DNA from 3 places in the Actinoplanes missouriensis 431 genome. Region 3 is predicted to be linked to each of the others. Evidence: riboswitches for the same ligand, from Rfam matches in the RefSeq annotation. Region 3 holds a riboswitch; each other region holds the start of a gene.
What was found. A riboswitch is a leader RNA that binds a small molecule or an ion and turns the genes downstream of it on or off. The one in region 3 is predicted to bind cobalamin.

Region 1 (7,492 bases), 1.4 Mb from region 3:
GGTGGACTTCTACAACCGGGTGCTCGGCTTCACCAACATGGCCGAGTTCATCGGCGACGACATCGCCACCGACTACTCGGCGCTGATGTCGAAGGTCGTCGCGTCCGGCAACCACCGGGTCAAGTTCCCGCTCAACGAGCCCGCGGTCGGCAAGAAGAAGTCGCAGATCGACGAGTACCTGGAGTACTACGGCGGTCCCGGCGCACAGCACCTGGCGCTCGCCACCAACGACATCCTGCGGGCCGTCGACGTGCTGACCGAGGAGGGCGTCGAGTTCCTCGCCACGCCGGACTCCTACTACTCCGACCCGGAGCTGCGGGCCCGGATCGGCAAGGTCCGGGTGCCGATCGAGGAGCTGCAGAAGCGCGGCATCCTGGTGGACCGGGACGAGGACGGGTACCTCCTGCAGATCTTCACGAAGCCGATCGGCGACCGGCCCACGGTCTTCTTCGAGCTGATCGAGCGGCACGGCTCGCTCGGCTTCGGCAAGGGCAACTTCAAGGCGCTGTTCGAGGCCATCGAGCGCGAGCAGGCCAAACGCGGGAACTTCTAGCCATGGCTCACTACCAGCGGGCCGGCCACGTCCCACCGAAACGGCACACCCAGCACCGCGATCCCGACGGGCGGCTCTACTACGAGGAGCTGATGGGGGAGGAGGGCTTCTCGTCGGACTCGTCGCTGCTCTACCACCGGCACGTGCCGTCGGCCGTGGTCGGCGCCCGGATCTGGCAGCTGCCCGACCAGGCCACCCAGTCCAACCAGCCGCTGCTCCCGCGCCACCTCAAGCTGCACGACCTCTTCGAGGGCGAGGAGTGGAAGTCGTGCGACGCGGTCCGCGACCGGCGCCTGGTGCTCGGCAACGCCGACGTACGGATCAACTACGTCGTCGCCGGCACCGCGTCGCCGCTGTACCGCAACGCCACCGGGGACGAGTGCGTCTACGTCGAGGCCGGGAGCGGCACCGTCGAGACCGTCTTCGGTCACCTCGACGTCGGGCCCGGCGACTACGTGATCATCCCGCGGGCCACCACGCACCGGTGGGTGCCGTCCGGGGACGGGCCGCTGCGGCTCTATCCGATCGAGGCGAACAGCCATATCGCCCCGCCGAAGCGGTACCTCTCCCGGTACGGCCAGTTCCTCGAGCACTCGCCGTACTGTGAGCGCGATCTGCGTACCCCCGCAGCTCCTGATCGTGTCGAGGACGAGAACGTCGAGGTCTACATCAAGCACCGCGGCGACGGCCCGGCCGGGCTGGCCGGCAGCGTGCACGTGCTGCCGCACCACCCGTTCGACGTGGTCGGCTGGGACGGCTGCCTCTATCCGTACGCGTTCAACATCGCCGACTACGAGCCGATCACCGGCCGGATCCACCAGCCGCCGCCGGTGCACCAGGTCTTCGAGGGCGCCAACTTCGTGATCTGCAACTTCGTGCCGCGCAAGGTCGACTACCACCCCCTGGCCGTGCCGGTGCCCTACTACCACTCCAACGTCGACTCCGACGAGGTGATGTTCTACGTCGGCGGCGACTACGAGGCCCGCAAGGGCTCCGGGATCAACGTCGGGTCGATCTCCCTGCATCCCGGCGGCTATCCGCACGGGCCGCAGCCGGCCGCGATCGAGGCGAGCCTCGGCGCGGAACGGTTCGACGAGACGGCGGTCATGGTGGACACGTTCCGGCCGCTCGGTCTCGGCGAGGCCGGCCGGATCAGCGACGACGGCGTCTACGCCTGGACCTGGGCGCGGAAGCCGTGAACCCGCTGTTCGCGCGGCTCTTCGACGACGCGGCGATCTTCCCGCCGGGTGACCTCCCGGTTCCGGACGCGGTCAAGGCGTACCGGGAGCGGCAGCTGTCGCCCCTGGAACCGCTGCTCGGGCCGTTCGTCTGCTCGCTGGCCCGCCTCGACGAGCTGGTCGCGGCGGCCGGGCCGGTCGCCGCATCCGCGCCGGTCGCCGCACCCGCGCCGATCGCCGCACCCGCGCCGATCGCCGCCGCCGAGCCGATCGCGGCGGCCGCGCCAGGGCGGCCGCTGCCGGTGTCGCTCGTGCTGCCGGGGCCGGACGTGGCCGCGATTCCGGCCGCGTCGACCGCGATCGAAGTCGTGGCGGTCGAGGGGCCGGAACTGATCAGTCCGGGCGGGACGCTGACCGCGTACCGCGAGGTGGGCCGGGGAGAGATCACCGCGGCCCGCGTCGCGGCCTTGCGCGACGCGGGCCTGCGATTGAAGATCAGGACCGGTGGGGTACGGCCTGACGCGTTCCCGACCGAAAAGGATCTGGCTGAGGCGATCTGCCGGGCGACCGCGGGCGGGGTGCCGTTCAAGCTCACCGCGGGACTCCACGATCCGATCCGTCACCGTGACCCGCTGACCGGTTTCGAGCATCACGGGTTCCTCAACGTGCTGGTCGCGACCGCGCACGCCGTCCAGGGTGGCGGCGTGGACGAGGTCGCGGCCGCACTGGCCGACCAGGACGGTCACCGGGTCGCCGCGGCGATCGCCACCATCGATGATCGACTGGCCCGCGACGTGCGGCGGCAGTTCGTCAGTTTCGGCACATGCAGCATCAGCGAGCCGGTCGACGGCCTGCTGCAGCTCGGACTTCTCCCGGAGGACATCCTGTGAGCCCGCTCGGCAGCCCGGCCACCCTGCCCTACGGCGTGTTCAGCACCGCGGCCGACCCGCATCCCCGGGCCGGCGTCGCGATCGGCGACCAGATCATCGATCTCCCGGCGGCCGTCCGGCGCCTCGCCCCGCAACTGGCCGGCGCGGTCGCCGGCCCGTCCCTGGACGCCCTGCTGGCCGCCGGCCCCCGCGTCTGGGCCGACCTGCGGGCGCAGCTGACCACCTGGGTCACCGACGAGATTCATCGCGATCTGATCGCGGCGCATCTCGTGCCGGCCCGGGAGGCGACGATGCACCTGCCGTTCACGGTGGCCGACTACGTCGACTTCTACGCCTCCGAGCAGCACGCCACCAACCTCGGACGGATCCTGCGCCCCGGCCAGGAACCGCTCACCGCCAACTGGAAACACCTCCCGATCGGCTATCACGGCCGCGCCGGAACCGTCGTCGTGTCAGGAACCGACATCGTGCGGCCGAGCGGCCAGCGGGTCGGCCCGGTCTTCGGGCCCTCCCAGCGGCTCGACATCGAGGCCGAACTGGGTTTCGTCGTCGGCGTCGGATCCTCGCTCGGCAAACCGGTCGAGCTGGGCGCCTTCGAGGAACACGTCTTCGGGGTCTGCCTGGTCAACGACTGGTCGGCGCGGGACATCCAGGCCTTCGAGTACGTTCCGCTCGGCCCGTTCCTGGGCAAGAGCTTCGCCACCTCGATCAGCCCGTGGATCGTCCCGCTGTCCGCTCTCGATCATGCCCGGGTGGCGCCGCCGGAGCGTTCCGTGCCGGTGCAGCCCTACCTCGACGACGAGAAGACGCCGGCGTGGGGCCTGGACGTGCGGCTTACGGTGACCCTGAACGGTCACGTGATCTCCCAGCCGCGCGCCGCCGACATGTACTGGACGGGCGCGCAGATGCTCGCCCATCTGACGGTCAACGGCGCCTCGCTGCGCACCGGTGACCTGTTCGCCTCCGGAACGATCAGCGGCGGCTCGCCGGGCTCGCTCATCGAGCTGTCCTGGAACGGTCAGGAACCGCTCGCGCTGCCGGACGGCTCGACCCGCGCGTTCCTCGAGGACGGCGACGAGGTGGTGATCAGCGCGGTCGCGCCGGGCCCGGACGGCTCCACGATCAGCTTCGGGGAGGTCCGCGGGCGGATCGTGAGCGCGTTGTAGGGTTCAGCACGGCACAAGATCATGGTGAGGTGCCCCGTTCCGCTCCGGACGTGTCCGATATGGATTGGTCCGGCTCGGAGCGGGGAGAATCTGGGAAGCCGGTGTGATTCCGGCACGGGCCCGCCGCGGTGACCGGGGAGCCGCCGCCCACGCGCGCGAGCGCAGCCACTGGCCGCAACGGCTGGGAAGGCGGGCGGTGAGGCGACGATCCGGGAGTCCGAAGACCGGCCTCGCCGACTGTCGCCCGGGCGCACGCCCGGGCCGAATCGCAGCGGGAGCCTGCCCATGTCCAGTCAGCTGTACGACGTCATCCACCGCCGCCGCGACGTCCGCGGCCAGTTCACCGGCGCCCCGATCCCACCGGCGGTCCTCGATCGCGTGCTGGCGGCCGCCCACGCCGCACCCAGCGTCGGACTCTCCCAGCCCTGGGACTTCATCCTGGTCAGCGACGAGTCAACCCGCGTCGCTTTCCACGATCACGTCCAGCGCGAGCGCGCGGCCTTCGCGTCCACCCTCGACCCGGACGCCGCCGCCACCTTCTCCAAAATCAAGATCGAGGGGGTACGGGAATCCACCCTCTCCGTGGTCGTCACCTACGACCCGGACCGGGGCAGCCCGGCAGTCCTCGGCCGGCACGCCATCGCGGACGCCGGCCTCTACTCGGTCTGCCTGGCGATCCAGAACCTCTGGCTCGCCGCCACCGCCGAGGACCTGGGCGTCGGCTGGGTCTCCTTCTACCGCGAGCCGTTCGTCCAGGACCTGCTCGGCATACCCGCCGGCATCCGCCCGGTGGCGTGGCTCTGCCTGGGGCCGGTGACCCACCTGGAGGAGACCCCCGACCTGGAACGCCATGGCTGGCGCAGGCGAATGCCGTGGCAGTCGGCGGTCCACGAGAACAGGTGGTCCCCGAGGGAGGGCTGACGCCGGGCCTTTCGGGCGCGGGGTGGTCGCCCGGACAACCGGCTGCTTCCGCATCTCTGGCCGATGTTCGTGAGCGCTAACAAATCGATCGAGCCCTGTCTGGTGTGAGCCGTTTCCTGATGTCGGGCACGGCATGATTCCCCTGATCGGTCCCGAGCAGCGGAGCTGTGGGAAAGCCTGTGCGAGTACCCGCCCGAAATCGTCGGCGTCTTGTCGCGGCATCGAACCTGTGCAACGATCCAGTTACGTCGATGTTAACGTTCATCCCCCCCGGTACGAATACATCGGTCGTCTTCGTTCCCTCCCGTCCCCATCCTCTGGAGGATTCGTGTCGTCCCTTCCCCTGAGCCGGCGGAGCGTCCTTCGTGCCGCCGGCGCCGGTGCGGTCGTCTCCGCCGTCGGCGTCTCCATCGCTGCGACCACCGCGGAGGCCGATGCCGCCGTCGTCCCGCCGGTACGTACGGACATCGGCAACGCGGCGTCCGAGTTCATGCCCGGTCAGGTGCGGCTGACCGCGAGCCGGCTGCTGGACAACCAGAACCGCACCATGAACTACCTGCGGTTCGTCGACGTCAACCGGATGCTCTACGTCTTCCGCGCCAACCACCGGCTGTCCACCGCCGGTGCCGCCGCGAACGGCGGCTGGGACGCGCCGAACTTCCCGTTCCGCTCGCACATGCAGGGCCACTTCCTGACCGCATGGGCGCAGGCGTACGCCTACACCGGCGACACCACCTGCCGTGACAAGGCCGACTACATGGTCGCCGAGCTGGCCAAGTGCCAGGCGAACAACGCCGTGGCCGGGTTCAACGCGGGCTACCTGTCCGGCTTTCCGGAGTCGGACCTCGACGCCGTCGAGTCCGGCAAGCCGATCGCGGTGTCGTACTACTGCATCCACAAGACCCTCGCGGGTCTGCTGGACGTGTGGCGGCTGATCGGCAACACCCAAGCCAAGGACGTCCTGTTGAAGCTTGCCGGGTGGGTCGACTGGCGTACCGGCCGGCTCAGCTACAGCCAGATGCAGACGACCCTGCAGACCGAGTTCGGCGGTATGAACGAGGTGCTGGCCAACCTCTACCAGCAGACCGGCGACGCCCGCTGGCTGCGAGTGGCGCAGCGCTTCGACCACGCCGCGATCTTCGACCCGTTGGCGGCCAACCGCGACGAGCTCAACGGCAAGCACGCCAACACCAACATCCCCAAGTGGGTCGGCGCCATCCGGGAGTTCAAGGCCACCGGCACGACCCGCTACCGCGACATCGCCGGCAATGCCTGGAACATCACGGTCGGCGCACACACGTACGCGATCGGTGGCAACAGTCAGGCCGAGCACTTCAAGGCGCCGAACGCGATCGCGGGTTACCTGACCAACGACACGTGCGAGCAGTGCAACACGTACAACATGTTGAAGCTGACGCGCGAGTTGTGGCAGCTCGACCCCAACCGGGCCGGATATTTCGACTTCTACGAGAACGCGCTGTACAACCACCTGATCGGCGCCCAGAACCCGGCGGACAGCCACGGCCACATCACGTACTTCACCCCGCTCAAGGCAGGCGGCCGGCGCGGCGTGGGCCCGGCGTGGGGTGGTGGCACGTGGAGCACCGACTACAACTCGTTCTGGTGCTGCCAGGGCACCGGCATCGAGACCAACACCAAGCTGATGGACTCGATCTACTTCCGCGGCGGCACCACGCTGACCGTCAACCTGTACGTGCCGTCGACGCTCAACTGGTCCGAGCGAGGGCTGACGGTCACGCAGACCACGGCGTACCCGGTGGGTGACACGTCGACGTTCACGCTGTCGGGCAGCGTGAGCGGCAGCTGGGGCATCCGGTTCCGCATCCCCGCCTGGGCGGCCGGCGCGACCATCGCCGTCAACGGTGCCAACCAGAACATCACCGTCACTCCGGGCAGCTACGCCACCGTCACCCGTACCTGGGCGGACGGCGACACCATCACCGTGCGGCTGCCGATGCGCGTGATCATAAAGGCGGCCAATGACAACGCCGACATCCAGGCCATCACGTACGGCCCGAGCGTGCTCGCCGGCAACTACGGCAACACCGCGCTCAGCGCCCTGCCGTCGCTGACCGTCTCGTCGATCGCCCGGTCCAGCACCACGTCGCTGGCGTTCACCGCCACGGCGAACGGCGCTCGAGTCAACCTGGGTCCGTTCTGGGACGCGCAGGGCTTCAACTACACCGTCTATTGGAACGCCGGCGGCAGTCCGCAGCAGCCGACCGGCACGGTCAAGCTGGTCAACGTGGGCAGCAACCTGGTCCTCGGCATCCAGGACATGTCCACCGCCGACGGCGGCCTGGCGCTGCAGTGGGGCGACACCGGCACGGCCGACCACAACTGGACGATGGTGACCTCCGGCAACAACGTGAAGTTCCGCAACGCCAACAGCCAAAAGGTCCTCGGCGTGGAGAACATGGGGACCGGCGACGGCGCCCGCGTCCTGCAGTGGGGCGACACGGGAACCGCGGACCACCTGTGGACGCTGGTGAACAACGGCGACGGCACCTACAAGATCCGCAATGTGCACAGCGGCAAGCTGCTGGCGATCCAGAACAACTCCACCGCCCAGGGTGCTCTGGCCGTCCAGGACTCCGACAACGGCGGCGCCGACAACCGCTGGCGGATCGTCAACAACTGACCTCGGTCGGAGTCGCTGGGCTCGTCGAGATACCGGGGATGGCCCGCGGGAGCGCGGACACGCGCTCCCGCGGGGTCGACCGCGGCGCGGCAGAAAAGAGCGGATCGCGCTCAGACCAGGCC
Region 2 (7,492 bases), 2.7 Mb from region 3:
TGACGAAATAGGCGGCCCCGCCGGCGAGTCGCCCGGTGGGCGACTCGGCGAGCGCCACCGTGGTCCTGCCGCGGATCCGCTTCGGCGCCAGCAGCACGCCGCCCGGACCGGCGGCCAGCAGCGCCGCCGCCTCCGCCACACCCGCCGTGCCGGTGGCCGCCTCGGCCGCCGCACTGGGGTTCGGCACCGGCACCGCGGCCAGCGCGGCGGCCGGGAACCCGAGCAGCCGCCACCCGGCCGACGCGGCCAGCTCCTGAGCAGCGCGTTCGGCAACCCGCCGGTCCAGGGAGGCGAGCACGCCGACCCGGTCCGGCGGGATGCCGCAGGCGGCCAGCACCGACCGCACCGCGGCCGACAGCTCCGGCGCGCCCACCCCGGACCGGGCGCCGAATCCCACGACGATCACGCCGCCGCCCGCACCAGCCGCTCCGCGATCCCCCGGTGCCCGGCCCAGTGCAGGTGCAGGTACGACGCGTGCAACGCCGGCCCGGCGAACCCCTCCGGGTCCGCGCCCCGCCACGCCCACGCCGCTCCCCCGGCCGGCGACAGCAGCACCCCGGATCGCGGATGCACCACGGTCCGGTGGAACTCGTGCCCGGTGACCCGCGTCCCGGCCGCCGCCAGAGGGCTGTCCGACAGCGCGACAGCGTCCCGGTAGCCCAGCGTCAGCGACGGCGTCATCGCGGCCTCGGCGTCGATCACCCCGCACATCGGCTTGCCGTCCAGCGACTCGCACAGCCACAGCAGACCCGCGCACTCGGCGGCGATCGGCCCCCCGGCGGCGGCCAGCGCGGCGACCGAGGCGCGCAGCGGGGCGTTCGCGGACAGCTCGGCCGCGTACACCTCGGGGAACCCGCCGCCGACCACGAGGGCCCGGGTCCCGGCCGGCAGCGACTCGTCGCGCAACGGGTCGACGGTCACCACCTCGGCGCCGGCCCCGGCCAGCAGCTCGGTCGTCTCCGTGTACCCGAAGGAGAAAGCCGGACCACCGGCGACCGCGACGATCGGACGGCCCGGAACCGGATCCGCGGCGAGCGGGCTCCACGCGGGGACCGTGAGCGGCGGCGCGGAACGGGCGACCGCCGCGACCGCGTCCAGGTCGACCGAGGCGGCGATCAGCGTGGCGAGCGCGTCGACCGAGGCCAGGGCCTCCGCGCGGCGTTCCGCGGCGGGGACCAGCCCGAGGTGCCGGGACGGTGCGGCGACCGCCTCGGCACGGCGCAACGCGCCCAGCACCGGCGTGCCGACCTCCTCGCAGGCGTCCCGGAGGATCTGCTCGTGCCGGTCCGAGCCGACCCGGTTGAGGATCACCCCGGCCAGCCGTACCGTCCCGAAGCTGCGGAAACCGTGCACCAGCGCGGCCACCGAACGGCCCTGCGCGGCGGCGTCCACGACCAGGATCACCGGGGCTTGCAGCAGTTCCGCGACCTGGGCGGTGGATCCGGTCTCGCCGGCGCCGATCCGGCCGTCGTAGAGACCCATCACCCCCTCCACGATCGCGATCTCGGCGCCCGCCGACCCGTGCGCGAAGAGCGGCCCGATCATGTCCTCGCCGACCAGGACCGGGTCCAGGTTGCGCCCCGGACGCCCGGCCGCGAGCGCGTGATAGCCCGGATCGATGTAGTCCGGGCCGACCTTGAACGGCGCCGTCGTGAGGCCACGCTTGCGGAACGCCGCCAGCAGCCCGGTCGCCACGGTCGTCTTGCCGTGCCCGGACGCCGGCGCCGCGATCACGACCCGGTTCACCATTCGATGCCCTGCTGTCCCTTGCGTCCCGCGTCCATCGGGTGCTTCACCTTGGTCATCTCGGTGACCAGGTCAGCCGCGGCGATCAGATCCGGGTGCGCGTCCCGCCCGGTGATCACGATGTGCTGCGTACCGGGGCGGTCCTTGATCGTCGCGATCACGTCGGCCACGTCCACCCAGCCCCATTTCATCGGGTAGGTGAACTCGTCCAGCACGTAGAACTTGTAGCTCTCCTTCTCGAGATCGCGCTTGATCTGCGCCCAGCCCTCGGCGGCCTCGGCGGCGTGGTCACGCTCGGTGCCGGCCCGCTGGATCCAGGACCATCCCTCACCCATTTTGTGCCAGGTCACCGGCGTGCCGTTGACACCGTCGAGGGCCTTCAGCGCCGACTCCTCGCCGACCTTCCACTTCTGCGACTTCACGAACTGGAACACGCCGATCGGCCATCCCGCGCTCCACGCCCGCAGCGCCATCCCGAACGCCGCCGTCGACTTCCCCTTGCCCGCCCCGGTGTGCACGGCGAACACCGCCTGCCGCCGCCGCTGCCGCGTGGTCAGCCCGTCGTCCGGAGTCACCGCGACTTTGCCTTGAGGCATTCTTCAACCCTTTTCTCTGTACGGGCGACGCCGTCCCGCCACCCCAAGCCGTCCCCGACAACCCGGCGACCCGGCGCGGGCCGGCTCGCTCCCCTCACCCACCGTCAGTGGTCCCGCTTCCCGCGTGCCGCTCCCCGCCTGCGTGCGGGGTTCAGGCCGCCCGGCGATACGCGCGGTCCGCCGGGGCGGGCGCCGCCGCGGAGCCGGGCACGACCGCTGCCTGCAACCGTTCGAGCGGCATCAGCTCGGCCTTCAGCGCCGTGGCAAGCCGTCCCGCAAGACCGAGACGGATCGGACCGGACTCGCAGTCGACGACCACGGTCGCGACCCCGTTCAGCATCGGCGCGAGCCGCAGCGGATCCGGGCCGCTGGTGGCCCGCCCGTCCGTGACAAACACCAGCAACGGCCGCCGGCGCGGATCACGGCGGCGTTCGGTCGCGATGGTCGCCGCCGCGGCGCGCAACCCGGCCGCGATCGGGGTCCGCCCACCGGTCCGTAGCGCCGCCAGCCGCATCACGCCGACCTCATGGCTGGACGTGGGCGGCAGCACCACCTCCGCGTCCGCGCCCCGAAACGTGATCATCCCGATCCGGTCCCGCCGCTGGTAGGCGTCCCGCAGCAACGACAGCACCGCCGTCTTCACGAGCGTCATCCGCTTCCGGGCCGCCATCGATCCGGACGCGTCCACGACGAAGAGCACGAGGTTCGCCTCCCGCCCCACGTGCACCGACTCCCGCAGATCCCGAGGCGCCACCCGGACCCGCTTTCCCGACATTTCGGAGAAGTCGGAGGGCGCCCGGGAGGCCGCCTCCGCGCCGGCTCGGTCCAGGGCGGCACGGAGCGTCGCCGGAAGGTGCGGGGCGCCGGCGAGCTTGCCGATCGGGGTACGGCTGCCGACCACCCGCCCGCGACGGGCGTAGGCCGGAGAGCGCCGCCCGGCATGACCACCCTCACCCCGGGCCGAGATGCGCAGTGTCCGCGTTCGGTAGGCCGGCCCAGCGGTCGCCGCCGCGCCCGCTTTGTCCCCCTGCGCGGCCTGCTCCTGCTGCCCTGAGTCGTCCCCTGCCTGCCCGGAGCCGTCCGCCGCCGCCCCGGAGCCGTCCGCCGCCGCCCCGGAGCCGCTCGCCGGACCGCCGCCGTCCCGCGGGCCCTCCGGTCCGCCACCGCCACCGCCGCTGGGTGGGCCGTCGCCGTCCGGGTCGTCGCCGTCGTCATCGGCCGGCCCGGAAGCCTCACCGGCGGACGACTCCGCCGCCTGACGCTCGGCCTCGGCCTCACGGAGGGCCTCCTGCTCGGCCTCGGCCAGGGCCTGTTCGAGCTTCTCCTCGTCGGTGCCCGGCGGGTCGAGCGGATCGGTGCGCCGCCGGTGCGGCAGGGCCAGCCGGGCAGCGTCGCGGACGTCGTCGGCGGTCACCCGGTCGCGGCCGTGCCAGGCGGCCAGGGCGACGGCGCAGCGGGCCACCACGATGTCGGCGCGCATGCCGTCCACCCCGTAAGCGAGGCAGACCCGGGCGATCCGGTCCAGCTCCGTGTCGGGGAGCCGCACGCCGGGGAGCTGGGCGCGGGCGGCGGCGATGCGGGCCGCGTACTCCCGCTCGGCCTCGGCGAACCGGGCGGCGAACCCGTCCGGGCCGGCCTCGTAGGCCAGCCTGCGGCGCACCACCTCGGCCCGCTGCGCCGCGTCGCGGGGCGCCGCCACGGTGACGACCAGGCCGAAGCGGTCGACCAGCTGCGGGCGCGGCTCACCCTCCTCCGGGTTCATCGTGCCGACCAGCAGGAACCGTGCCGCGTGCTTCACCGACACGCCGTCGCGCTCGACGTGCGCGCGGCCCATCGCGGCGGCGTCCAGCAGCAGGTCGACCAGGTGGTCCGGGAGCAGGTTCACCTCGTCGACGTAGAGCACGCCCCGGTGGGCGGCGGCGAGCAGGCCCGGCTCGTACGCCTTCACCCCGTCGCTGAGCGCCCGCTGCAGGTCCAGCGTGCCCACCACGCGGTCCTCGGTGGCGCCGACCGGCAGCTCGACGAGCCGGGCCGGGCGGGCGTCGGCGGGGCCGCCGATCGGGTGCGGGCCGTCCGGGCAGCCCGGATCCGGGGCGTCCGGGTCACAGGCGAACCGGCAGCCGCGTACCGTCGCGATGCCCGGCAGCAGGCCGGCCAGCGCACGCACGACGGTGCTCTTCGCGGTGCCCTTCTCGCCGCGCACCAGCACGCCGCCGACGGCGGGTGAGACCGCTGTCAGCAGCAGCGCGAGGCGCAGGTCATCGAGGCCGACGACGGCCGAGAACGGGTAGGGAGTTGTCACGAGGGTCCCCTTCTGCGCGGGTGTCCACGCCCGCACGTCAGCCACGAACGAGCGGCCGGAGTCTCCTGACTCCCGGATCGGCGATCACCGCGCCTTCCGGCCCCTGTCGAAGCCGTGGCTGTGCTGCGGGTCGCTCCCCGGTCACAGTGGCGGGACCGTCCCGGATTCGCACCGGGTTCCTCCGCTACCGCTCGCCGGTCACTCTTTCTCACCGGCGGGGTACGCGTCAACGCGAGCACCGGTGACAACGATCGCTCCGGCGTCCCGGGCGGCCCCGCGGGCAGCGGTCACCGGGGCGATGACGAGCGGCGCGCCGGGCCGGTACGAAAGGATGTCCGCCGGGTAAGGCGAAGGGCAGGACGAGGGAGGCCACGCATGGACGTTGTGATCGGCATCGACACCGGTACCACCGCCACCAAGGGCGTCGCCGCCGGGCCGCGCGGGGAGATACGCGCGCTGACCAGCGTGCACTACCCGCTGTCGGTGCCCGGGCCGGGTCGCGCCGAGCTCGACCCGGCGCAGCTGGTCGACGCCGCGGTGAAGGCGCTCACCGACGTCGCCGCCGCGTGCCGGGAAAACGGCGACCGGGTGATCGCGATCGGACTCAGCGCGTTCCTGCACGCGCTCGTGCCGATGTCCGCGGACGGCGAGCCGCTGGGCCCGCTGATCACCTGGGCGGACGGGCGCTCGGCCGGGCAGTGCGAGCAGATCGTCGCGGCCGGGCGGGCCAAGGTCCTGCAGGCGCGCACCGGCACCCCGGTGCACCCGATGTCGCCACTGACCAAACTGGCCTGGTGGGAGGCGACCGACCCGGACACCCTGCGGGGCACGCCCCGGTGGGGCGGGGTGAAGGAGCTGATCGTCGCGGCGCTCACCGGCGGGCCGTTCCAGGTGGACCTGTCGCTCGCCTCCGGCACCGGCCTCTACGACATCCACTCGCGCAAGTGGGACGACGAGGCGCTCGGGATCGCCGGGGTGCGCGCGGAGCAGCTCGCCGAGGTGGTGCCGACGACGACCCGGCTGCGGCTGCGGCCCGAGGTGGCGCGGGCGGCCGGGCTCGACGAGGCCGTTCCGCTGATCATCGGGGCCGCCGACGGTCCGCTCGCCAACCTCGGCGTGGGCGCAACCCCGGCCGGGATCGCGGCCGTCTCGCTCGGCACCAGCGGCGCGCTGCGCACGGTCGTCGACCGGCCGGCCAGCGACGAGGCGGGCCGGCTGTTCTGCTACGCGCTCACCGAGGACCGCTGGGTGATCGGCGGCGCGGTGAACAACGCCGGCTCGGTGGTCCGGTGGGCCGGCGAGAGTTTCGCGGCCGGGTTCGAGCGGCCGGGCGCCGAGGGCGAGGACGCCGACGAACGGGACGCGGCGCTGCTGGAGGAGGCGGCCGGGGTCCGGGCCGGCAGCGAGGGCCTGCTCTGCCTGCCCTACCTGCTGGGTGAGCGGGCGCCGTGGTGGCGTCCCGGTCTGCGCGGCGCGTACCTGGGGCTGCGCCGCGAGCACAAGCGCCCGCATCTGGTCCGCGCCGCCGTGGAGGGGGTGTGCCAGCAGCTCGCGCTGGTGCGGGACTCGTTCGAGGCGGAGGGGTACCCGGTCACCGAGATCCGGGCCACCGGCGGGGCGGCCGCGTCCGAGCTGTGGGTGAGCGTGCTGGCCTCGGCGCTCGATCTGCCGGTCGCGGTCGCGGACACCCCGGAGGGCACCGCGCTCGGGGCCTGCCTGCTGGCCCGGCACGCCCTCGGCGAGTTCCCCGACCTGGCCGAGGCGGCCGCTCTGGTCCCGATCAGCCGGCACACCCGGCCGGAGCCGGAGGACGCGGAGCTCTACCGGCGGCTGCGTCCGCTCGTGGAGGAGTCGGCCCTGGCCGTGCTCGACGTGGTGGCCGAGCTGGACCGGCTCGCGCCGGAGCCGCTGCCGGGCACGGAGAAGGCGGTCGGCGCCTGACCCGGCGGGCGGTCGCGGGGTGACCACGCGGCCGTAGCGAAAGACGCCGGACGGCCGGGAGCGGGCAGACGGCCGCGCGGCCTGCCGGGGACCGTCGGCGTGCGGGGAGCCCGAACGCGTACCGGGAAGGAGAAACGCCCTGCCGGAAGGGACCGGCAGGGCGTTGTCGCTCGGTGGGTCAGCGCTTGTCGAGCGGGACGAAGTCGCGGACCGGGGAGCCGGTGTAGATCTGCCGCGGACGGCCGATCTTGTTGGCCGGGTCCACCATCATCTCGCGCCACTGGGCGATCCAGCCGGGCAGGCGGCCGATCGCGAACAGCACCGTGAACATCTTGGTGGGGAAGCCCATGGCCTTGTAGATCAGGCCGGTGTAGAAGTCGACGTTCGGGTAGAGCTTGCGGGAGATGAAGTACTCGTCGGAGAGAGCGATCTCCTCGAGCTTGAACGCGATCTCCAGCAGCGGGTCCGGCGTGTCGAGGGTGGCCAGGACCTCCTGGGCGGCCTTCTTCACGATCGCGGCGCGCGGGTCGTAGTTCTTGTAGACCCGGTGGCCGAAGCCCATCAGCTTGACGCCTTTTTCCTTGTTCTTCACTCGCGTGACGAACGAGTTGACGTCTCCACCGTCCTTGCGGATCTGCTCCAGCATCTCCAGCACCGCCGCGTTCGCCCCGCCGTGCAGCGGGCCGGAGAGCGCGTTGATGCCGGCCGAGACGGAAGCGAACAGGTTCGCCTGCGCGGAGCCGACCAGCCGCACCGACGACGTGGAGCAGTTCTGCTCGTGGTCGGCGTGCAGGATGAAGAGCATGTCGAGGATCTTGGCGACCTTCGGGTCCACGTCGTAGGGCAGCGTGGGGAGGCCGAAGGTGAGCCGCAGGAAGTTCTCGACGTAGTCCAGCGAGTTGTCCGG
Region 3 (7,492 bases):
CACCGCCGCCGCGCCGGCGCCCGCGTTGATGCCGATGATATCCGGGCTGGCGAGCGGGTTGCGCACGACACGTTGGACGATCGCGCCGGAGAGCCCGAACGCGGCGCCGACGGCGAGCGCGCCGAGCGCGCGGGGCAGCCGCAGCTCGAGGATCACGTAGGCGCTGCGGCGGGTCGAGCCGTCGCCGCCGGCCAGGACCGTGACCACGTCGGTGAGCGGCATCGGGTAGTCGCCCATGGTCAGCGAGGCGATCGTCGCGGCCAGGGCGACGAGAAGGGCGGAGAGGCTCACCACGGCGGCGCGCGGGTGGACGCGCGTCATCACAGTCCGGCCAGCCTTCGGCGGCGTACCAGGGCGATGAAGAACGGCGCGCCGGCGATCGCCGTGACGATGCCGGCCTGCAGCTCCTGCGGCCTGGCGACCACCCGGCCGAGCACGTCGGCGGCGAGCAGCACCACGGGCGCCAGCACCGCCGCATAGGGCAGCAGCCACCGGTGGGCGGGCCCGGTCAGGGCGCGGGCCATGTGCGGCACGGTGAGTCCGACGAACGCGATCGGCCCGGCCAGCGCCACCGCCGTGCCGGCGAGCAGCACCACGGCGAGCGCGGTGGTCGCCCGACCGGCGGCGAGACGCCGCCCGAGCGATCGGGCCATGTCGTCGCCGAGCGCGATGGCGTCCAGCGCCCGGACCGACATCGCCGCCAGGACGGTCCCGGCGGCCAGGAACGGCAGCGCCGCGCCGATCACCGGCAGGCCGGCCGCGGTCAGCGCGCCCACCGACCAGTACCGGTACGCGTTGAACGTGTTGATGTCGAGCAGGGTCAGCGCCGTGGTCAGCCCGCCGAGCAGCGCTGTCGCGGCGGCGCCGCCCAGCGCCAGTTTCACCGGGGTCGCCCCGCCGCGGCCGAGCGAGCTCAGCGCGTACACCCCGGCGCCGGCCAGGGCCGCTCCGGCGAAGGAGAACCACACCCAGCCTCCGAACGTGTGCACGCCGAACACCGAGATCCCCAGCACCACGCTCAGCGCGGCGCCGGCGTTGACCCCGAGCACCTCCGGCCCGGCCAGGGCGTTGCGGGTCAGGCCCTGCAGCAGAGCGCCGGCCACCCCGAGGGCCGCGCCGGCCGCAACCCCCACGAGGGTACGGGGTAAGCGCAGGTACTCCACGATCCGCTGAGCGTCGGAGCCGTCCGGGTGCAGCCAGGTGCCGACCACCGTACCCATGCTGATGGTCTCGTTGCCGATCGTCAGGGAACCGAGGACCGCCGCGATGAGCACGACGACGGCCCCGGTCAGCCCGGCTGCGCGAGCGTTCAGAACCGCTCCGGGTGCAGCAGAGCGGCCAGGTTCGCCACCGCGTCGGCGTTGCGCACACCCGGCGTGACCTCGGCGAACGTGACCGCATAGATCCGGCCGTCACGGATCGCGGGCACATTGGCGAGCGCCGGGTCGGCCTTGAGCCCGTCGATGACGCTGCGAGCGCCGTCCGGTCCGACCTCGGCGCCGCAGCAGGCCGGCACCACGATCACCTCAGGCTTGCGCCGGATCAGCTCCTCGGTGCCGATCCGGGTGAGCCGGCCGGGCACGTCGTCGAAGACCTGGGTGCCGCCGGCCTTCTCGATGATCGTGGTGGCGACGTCACCGGCGCCGAAGACCCGCAGTTCGCCGCCGCCCGGCCGGTTCAGCATCGCGACCGTCGGCCGCTCGACCCCGGCGAGCTTGCCCTCCACCCCGGCGACGGTCTCCCGCATCGTGGCGACGAGCGCCTCGGCCCGCGCCGGGACGCCGAGGACCCGGCCCAGGTCGGTGAGGTCGCGGTAGACGCCGTCGAGCGAGACGTCGTTCTCCCCGAGCGATTTCTGTCCCTCGCCGTCGGCGGTCGGGCAGTACTGGCTGAACAGGTACGAGCCGATGCCGATCCTGTCCAGCTCGGCGCGGGTGCCCAGGCCCTCGGTGGTGAACGCGCCGGTGAAACCGGAGACGACGAAGTCCGGGTCGAGCCGCAGCACCTCCTCCCGGCTCGGGTACTCCTCCGGGTAGTAGGCCGGCTTCTGCCGATCCGGGTGGAACTGCCCGGCGTACCCGGGCAGCAGCGGATTGTCCAGGTAGGCCGCGCCGACGAGCCGATCGCCGGCGCCGAGCGCGTACACCGCCTCGATGCCGTTGTGGAACGCCGCGAAGATCCGGATGGGCGGCGCGCCGGCCGGCACGGCGACCCCGCAGTTGGCGACCGTGACCGCCCCGCTCGCGGTGGCCGCCTCGGGTCCGGCGCCGTCACCGGCACAGCCGGCGAGCGCGAGCAGCAGAACGGACAGTGGCGCGGTGATACGCCAGGGCATGGGGAACCGCACAGCGGGACCGCCTTCCAGCACCTCGTGGACGGGTCGAAGCGTGCCGTGGCCGGTCTCCTGGCTGACGGGATGGTGCGCCGGCGGCCGGCCTTCCCGGGCGAGAAGCACCCAGTGACCTCGACGCGCGACGAGGGCCGACGGCAGTCCCGTTCACAGTGGCGAGGGCCGCGCCGGCTTTACACCGGCTTCCCGAGCACCACGGCGGCGATCACTGTAGCCGCCCGGTCCGGCGGCCCGACCCGGGCGGTCGCGGGGCGAGGTTCGGATCACCCCGGGAACCATCACGGCGTACGGGCCGACTGATGTGCCGTGCGAAGTTCGCTGAGAACACCTGCCGTGGTGCTGGCCGTCGCGGCGACGGCCGGACTGGTCCTGATCATGGCGTTGCGGTTCGGCGGGGCGGTCGACGACACCGTGCTGCCGGGCATCCCGACTCCCGGACCGGTCACCCTGTGGCTGCTGCCGATCGTGCGGATGCTGGCGGATCTGCTCGGCGTGCTGACCGCCGGCCTGACCGTCACGGCGGCGTTCCTGCTGCCCGGCGACGGTCGCAGCGTGGCGGCCCACGGCTGGCTGCTGCTGCGCCGGGTCACCTGGCTGGCGCTGTCCTGGGGGCTCGCGTCCACGGCTCTGATCGTCCTCACCGTCTCCGACGTGCTCGGTATGCCGGTGACCCGGCTGAGCGGCCAGGCCGTGCTGAGCTTCGCGATCTCGATCTCGCAGGGGCAGGCGCTGCTGCTGCAGGCCGCACTCGCCGTGACGGTGGCGGTGCTGAGCCGGGGCGGGGTGTCGCGCGGGCTGGCCGCCGTCACCGCCGGCCTGGCGATGATCGCCCTGCTGCCACCGGCCTTCACCGGGCACGCGGCCGGCGCGGGTGACCATCAGATCGCGGTGACGAGTCTGGCGCTGCACGTGCTGGCGGCGTCACTGTGGATCGGCGGGCTGGCCGGCCTGCTGCTGGTGCGCCGGCATCGGCGGTTCGCCGACACCGCCGGCCGGTACAGCCGGCTGGCCCTCGCGTGTTTCGTGGCGACCGGGGTCAGCGGGGTGGCCAACGCCGCGGTCCGGCTGGGCGGGGCGGCGGCGCTCGGGGACTCGCGGTACGGCGTACTGGTGCTCCTGAAGGTCTTCGCCCTGGTGATCGTCGGGTTGATCGGGGTGGCGCATCGCCGCCGGACCCTGCCCGCGCTCCGAGCCGGAGCGCCGTGGGCGTTCCTGCGGCTGGCGGCCGGCGAGCTGGTGGTCCTCGGCGCGGCCGCCGGTCTCGCGGTGGCGCTGTCGCGCAGCCCGACCCCGGTTCCGGAGGAGACGGTGGCGCCGGATCCCCTGGTGGAGTTGCTCGGCTTCGACCAGCCCGGCCCGCCGTCGGCCGTGCGGATGCTCACCGGCCCGCTGCCGGACATGTTCTTCCTGACCGTCTGCGCTGCCGGGATCGCCGCCTACCTGGTCGGCGTGTGGCGGCTGCGGCGGGCCGGGCACGGGTGGCCGATCACCCGTACCGTCTCCTGGGTCTCCGGCATGCTGCTGCTGGCGGCGATCACCGGGCTCGGCGTCGCCCGGTACGCCTACGTGCTGTTCAGCGTCCACATGGTGCAGCACATGGTGCTGTCGATGGCGGTGCCGATCCTGCTGGTCGGCGGCGCCCCGGTCACCCTGGCGCTGCGCGCGCTGCGCCGCCCGGCGGATCCGCAGGTGCGCGGCGCCCGGGAGTGGCTGCTGCTGATCCTGCACAGCCGGCCCGCGCGGATCCTCAGTCATCCGCTGGTCGCCCTGGGCATCTACGTGGTGAGCCTGTACGGCCTCTACCTCAGTGACCTGCTCGGCACGCTGATGCGGTACCACCTCGGGCACCTGGCGATGCTGGTGCACTTCGTGCTCGCCGGCTACCTGCTGTTCTGGGTGCTGATCGGCGTCGATCCGGGACGCCGCCGGGTGCATCCGGCCATGCTGACCGTCGTGCACTTCCTGGCGATGGTGGCGCACGCCTTCTTCGGGTTCGTGCTGCTGCAGTCCACCACGGTGATCGCCGCCGACTGGTACACCGCCGTGCATCCGCCCTGGGCGTCGTCGCTGCTTGCCGACCAGCATCTCGGCGCGAGCCTGGCCTGGGCGTTCGGCGAGATCCCGGCGGTCGTCATCATGCTGGTGCTGGTCCGCCAGTGGATCCGGTCGGACGAGCGCGAGCAGGCCCGTCTGGACCGCGCCGCCGACCGCGCCGACAGCTCCGGTGAGCCGGACGACCTCGCGCGCTACAACGCGTTCCTCGCCGCCACGGCCGCGCGGGAGCAAGCCGGTGGGAACTTTCCGGCGCCGGACGCAGACCAATAGGCACACACCCCTTAACGAAACGGGCATCATGCGATTCACCTTCTTCGCCGGTCCCCGGCGCCGCGCCGCCGCCTCCGTCCTGCTGGCCGGAGTCCTGACCGCGGGCGGCCTGTCCGGCTGTGGCGGCACCGAGGCCACCTCGGGCGCCGGGACGACGCCGCCCAGCGCGCCGGCGGCCGCGGCGGCCACCCTGACGGTCAAGGACCCGTGGGTCAAGGCGGCCAAGGCCGGCGAGATGACGGCGGCGTTCGGCACGCTTGTCAACGGCACCGGCGCGGACATCACCGTGACCTCGGTGCAGACCCCGGCCTCGCCGGCGGAGCTGCACGAGATGGCCATGCAGGACGGCAAGATGATCATGCGGGAGAAGGAGGGCGGCTTCGTCGTCGCGGCCGGCGGAACCCACGAGCTGGCGCCCGGCGGCGACCACCTGATGCTGATGAAGCCGGCGCAGGAGATCAAGGCCGGCGACGAGGTGACGTTCACCCTCACCCTCGCCGACGGCTCATCGGTGCCGTTCACCGCGGTCGCCAAGCCGTTCGCCGGGGCCGAGGAGAGCTACGCCCCGGGTCACGGCATGCCGATGGGCAGCACGGCGCCGTGACGATCCCGCCTCCCCCGGTGAGCCGGCGTCGCCTGCTCACCGCCGGTGCGGTCACCGGCCTCGGCGTCGCTGCCGGGGCCGGCGTGCGGCCTGCGGCCGCGTCCGCCGCGGACACCTCCATCGGTACGGCCGTCGTCGCGTTCCACGGCCCCCGGCAGTCCGGGGTGGCCGAGGATCCACCGGCGCACGCCTCGTTCCTGGCCTTCACCCTCCAGGCCGGGACCGACCGGTCGGCGCTGGGCCGGATGATGCGGCTGCTCACCGACGACGCGTCCCGCCTCACCCGGGGCGAGCCCGCGCTCGGCGACACCGACGCGACGCTGGCCGTGCTCCCGGCCCGGCTGACCGTCACGTTCGGCTTCGGTCCCGGCCTCTACCGCGCCGCCCGCCTGCCGGCCCCGATCGCCGACCTGCCGGCGTTCCCGATCGACCGGCTACAGGACCGCTGGTCCGGCGGCGACCTGCTGGTGCAGATCTGCGCCGACGACCCGCTGACCGTCGCGCACGCCCAACGCATGATCATCAAGGACGCGCGGCCGTTCGCGGCGGTCCGCTGGGTGCAGATCGGCTTCCGGCGCAGCCCGGGCGTTCACGCGCCGGAGCACACCCAGCGCAACGTGATGGGCCAGCTCGACGGCACCGCCAACCCCCGCGGCGCCGAGATCGACCCGGCGGTGTGGAACCCGGACGGGTCCAGCACCCTGGTCGTACGCCGGATCCGGGCCGAGATGGAGGCCTGGGACAAGCTGTCGGTCTCCGACAAGGAGAACGCGTCCGGCCGGCGGATGGACTCCGGCGCCCCGCTCAGCGGCGCCGCCGAGCACGACCGGCCCGACTTCGCCGCCGTCGACGAGTTCGGCCTGCCGAAGATGCCGGACTTCTCGCACGTCACCCGGGCCCGCGTCGAGGATCCGCGACTGAAGATCCTGCGCCGGCCGTACAACTACGACGGCGTGCCGGACGCGCGCGGAGTGCCGGACAGCGGACTGATCTTCGCCGCCTATCAGCGGGACATCGCCGAGCAGTACGTGCCGATCCAGCGCCGTCTCGCCGAGAAGGACCTGCTGAACGAGTGGATCACGCCGATCGGCTCGGCGGTCTTCGCGGTGCCGCCAGGATGCGCCGAGGGCGGCTGGATCGGCGAGCAGGTGCTGACGTGAGGCTTCGCCGTGACTCTCGTGGCGGTGCCGGCGTGAGGCGGCTGGTCACGGCCGTGACTGTGGTGGCGGCGTGAGGCGGCTGGTCATCGTCGTGGCCGTCGTCCTGGGGGTGCTGGCGCCGGGCGCTCCGGCCTGGGCGCACGCCCAGCTCGTCGCGGCGGACCCGGCCAAGGACGCCGTCCTGGCCGCGGCACCGTCCGCCGTCACGCTGCGGTTCAACGAGCGGATCAACCCGGACTTCATCACGATCGTCGTCAGCGACCCGGCGAAGCAGCGGGTGCCGGCGTCCGAGGTGACCGTCGACGACGTGTCCGGGACGCTGACCCTCACCGGCGCGCTGGGCAACGGCGTGCACACCGTGGCGTACCGGGTGGTGTCGGTCGACGGGCACACCGTGCAGGGGTCGTACCCGTTCACCGTCGCCGACCCGGGCCTGCCGGCCGCGCCGGTGGCCGCCTCGGTGGCCGCCGCGCCGGCCACCGAGGGTGGATCCGGTGGTGTGCGGACCGGCCTGCTGGCCGGTGTCGGCGGCGCCGGCCTCGTGGTCGCCGTCGCCGCCGTCTGGCTCCGCACCGGTCGCCGGCGGTCCGGGTCATGAGACCGTCACCGCGTTCGTGGTTCACACCGTGAGTCGTCCGTAACGGCCCCGGCGTTCCTGGTGACCGACTCCCGCAGGTTTGGCCGCAAGTTGCCGATCAGACTGTCGAAGAGCGACACCTGCCGTCTCGTCACGAGGGGAGGTTGCGATGAATCGCACCCTGGGCGTACCGCGCATCGAAGTGAATGTGATCCAGGAGCAACCACTGCCCTGGCGGGCGCCGGAGGTGATGATCTCGTTCGGCAGCGGGCCCACGATCGTCTGCCGGGTCACCCGGCAGCCCGGCGACCTGCTGCGTGTCGAGCACGAGGGCGTCGGCATCGCCGAGGGAACCTCCGCCGACCTGCAGTGGACCCAGGACGGCCGGGGCAGCTTCGCCACCGGCACGGTCATCGCCCCGCCGCCCTCCGCCCCGGCCGGCATCTACATCCGGGTGGACCAGTCGGTCACCGGCA

Region 1: linked by a shared signal. The riboswitch ahead of bluB (5,6-dimethylbenzimidazole synthase) and the one ahead of AMIS_RS14385 (ABC transporter substrate-binding protein) in region 3 are both predicted to bind cobalamin.
Region 2: linked by a shared signal. The riboswitch ahead of AMIS_RS26705 (VWA domain-containing protein) and the one ahead of AMIS_RS14385 (ABC transporter substrate-binding protein) in region 3 are both predicted to bind cobalamin.

The regions. Positions count from the first base shown of each region.
Region 1 covers NC_017093.1:4,497,205-4,504,696, reverse strand. Annotated here, with positions in the region: gene hppD (4-hydroxyphenylpyruvate dioxygenase) at 1-553, shown strand, start outside; gene AMIS_RS21125 (homogentisate 1,2-dioxygenase) at 556-1,752, shown strand; gene AMIS_RS21120 (hypothetical protein) at 1,749-2,621, shown strand; gene fahA (fumarylacetoacetase) at 2,618-3,787, shown strand; cobalamin riboswitch at 3,836-4,034, shown strand; gene bluB (5,6-dimethylbenzimidazole synthase) at 4,073-4,708, shown strand; gene AMIS_RS21105 (beta-L-arabinofuranosidase domain-containing protein) at 5,037-7,370, shown strand; gene AMIS_RS21100 (response regulator) at 7,481-7,492, opposite strand, start outside.
Region 2 covers NC_017093.1:5,770,986-5,778,477, forward strand. Annotated here, with positions in the region: gene AMIS_RS26685 (glutamate--cysteine ligase family protein) at 1-11, shown strand, start outside; gene AMIS_RS26690 (cobalamin biosynthesis protein) at 1-406, opposite strand, end outside; gene AMIS_RS26695 (cobyrinate a,c-diamide synthase) at 403-1,749, opposite strand; gene cobO (cob(I)yrinic acid a,c-diamide adenosyltransferase) at 1,743-2,342, opposite strand; gene AMIS_RS26705 (VWA domain-containing protein) at 2,494-4,644, opposite strand; cobalamin riboswitch at 4,681-4,851, opposite strand; gene AMIS_RS26710 (gluconokinase) at 5,020-6,585, shown strand; gene AMIS_RS26715 (citrate synthase) at 6,764-7,492, opposite strand, start outside.
Region 3 covers NC_017093.1:3,063,664-3,071,155, reverse strand. Annotated here, with positions in the region: gene AMIS_RS14395 (FecCD family ABC transporter permease) at 1-321, opposite strand, end outside; gene AMIS_RS14390 (FecCD family ABC transporter permease) at 321-1,274, opposite strand; gene AMIS_RS14385 (ABC transporter substrate-binding protein) at 1,310-2,335, opposite strand; cobalamin riboswitch at 2,378-2,563, opposite strand; gene AMIS_RS14380 (cytochrome c oxidase assembly protein) at 2,657-4,675, shown strand; gene AMIS_RS14375 (copper chaperone PCu(A)C) at 4,704-5,279, shown strand; gene AMIS_RS14370 (Dyp-type peroxidase) at 5,297-6,439, shown strand; gene AMIS_RS14365 (copper resistance CopC family protein) at 6,510-7,037, shown strand; gene AMIS_RS14360 (PilZ domain-containing protein) at 7,186-7,492, shown strand, end outside.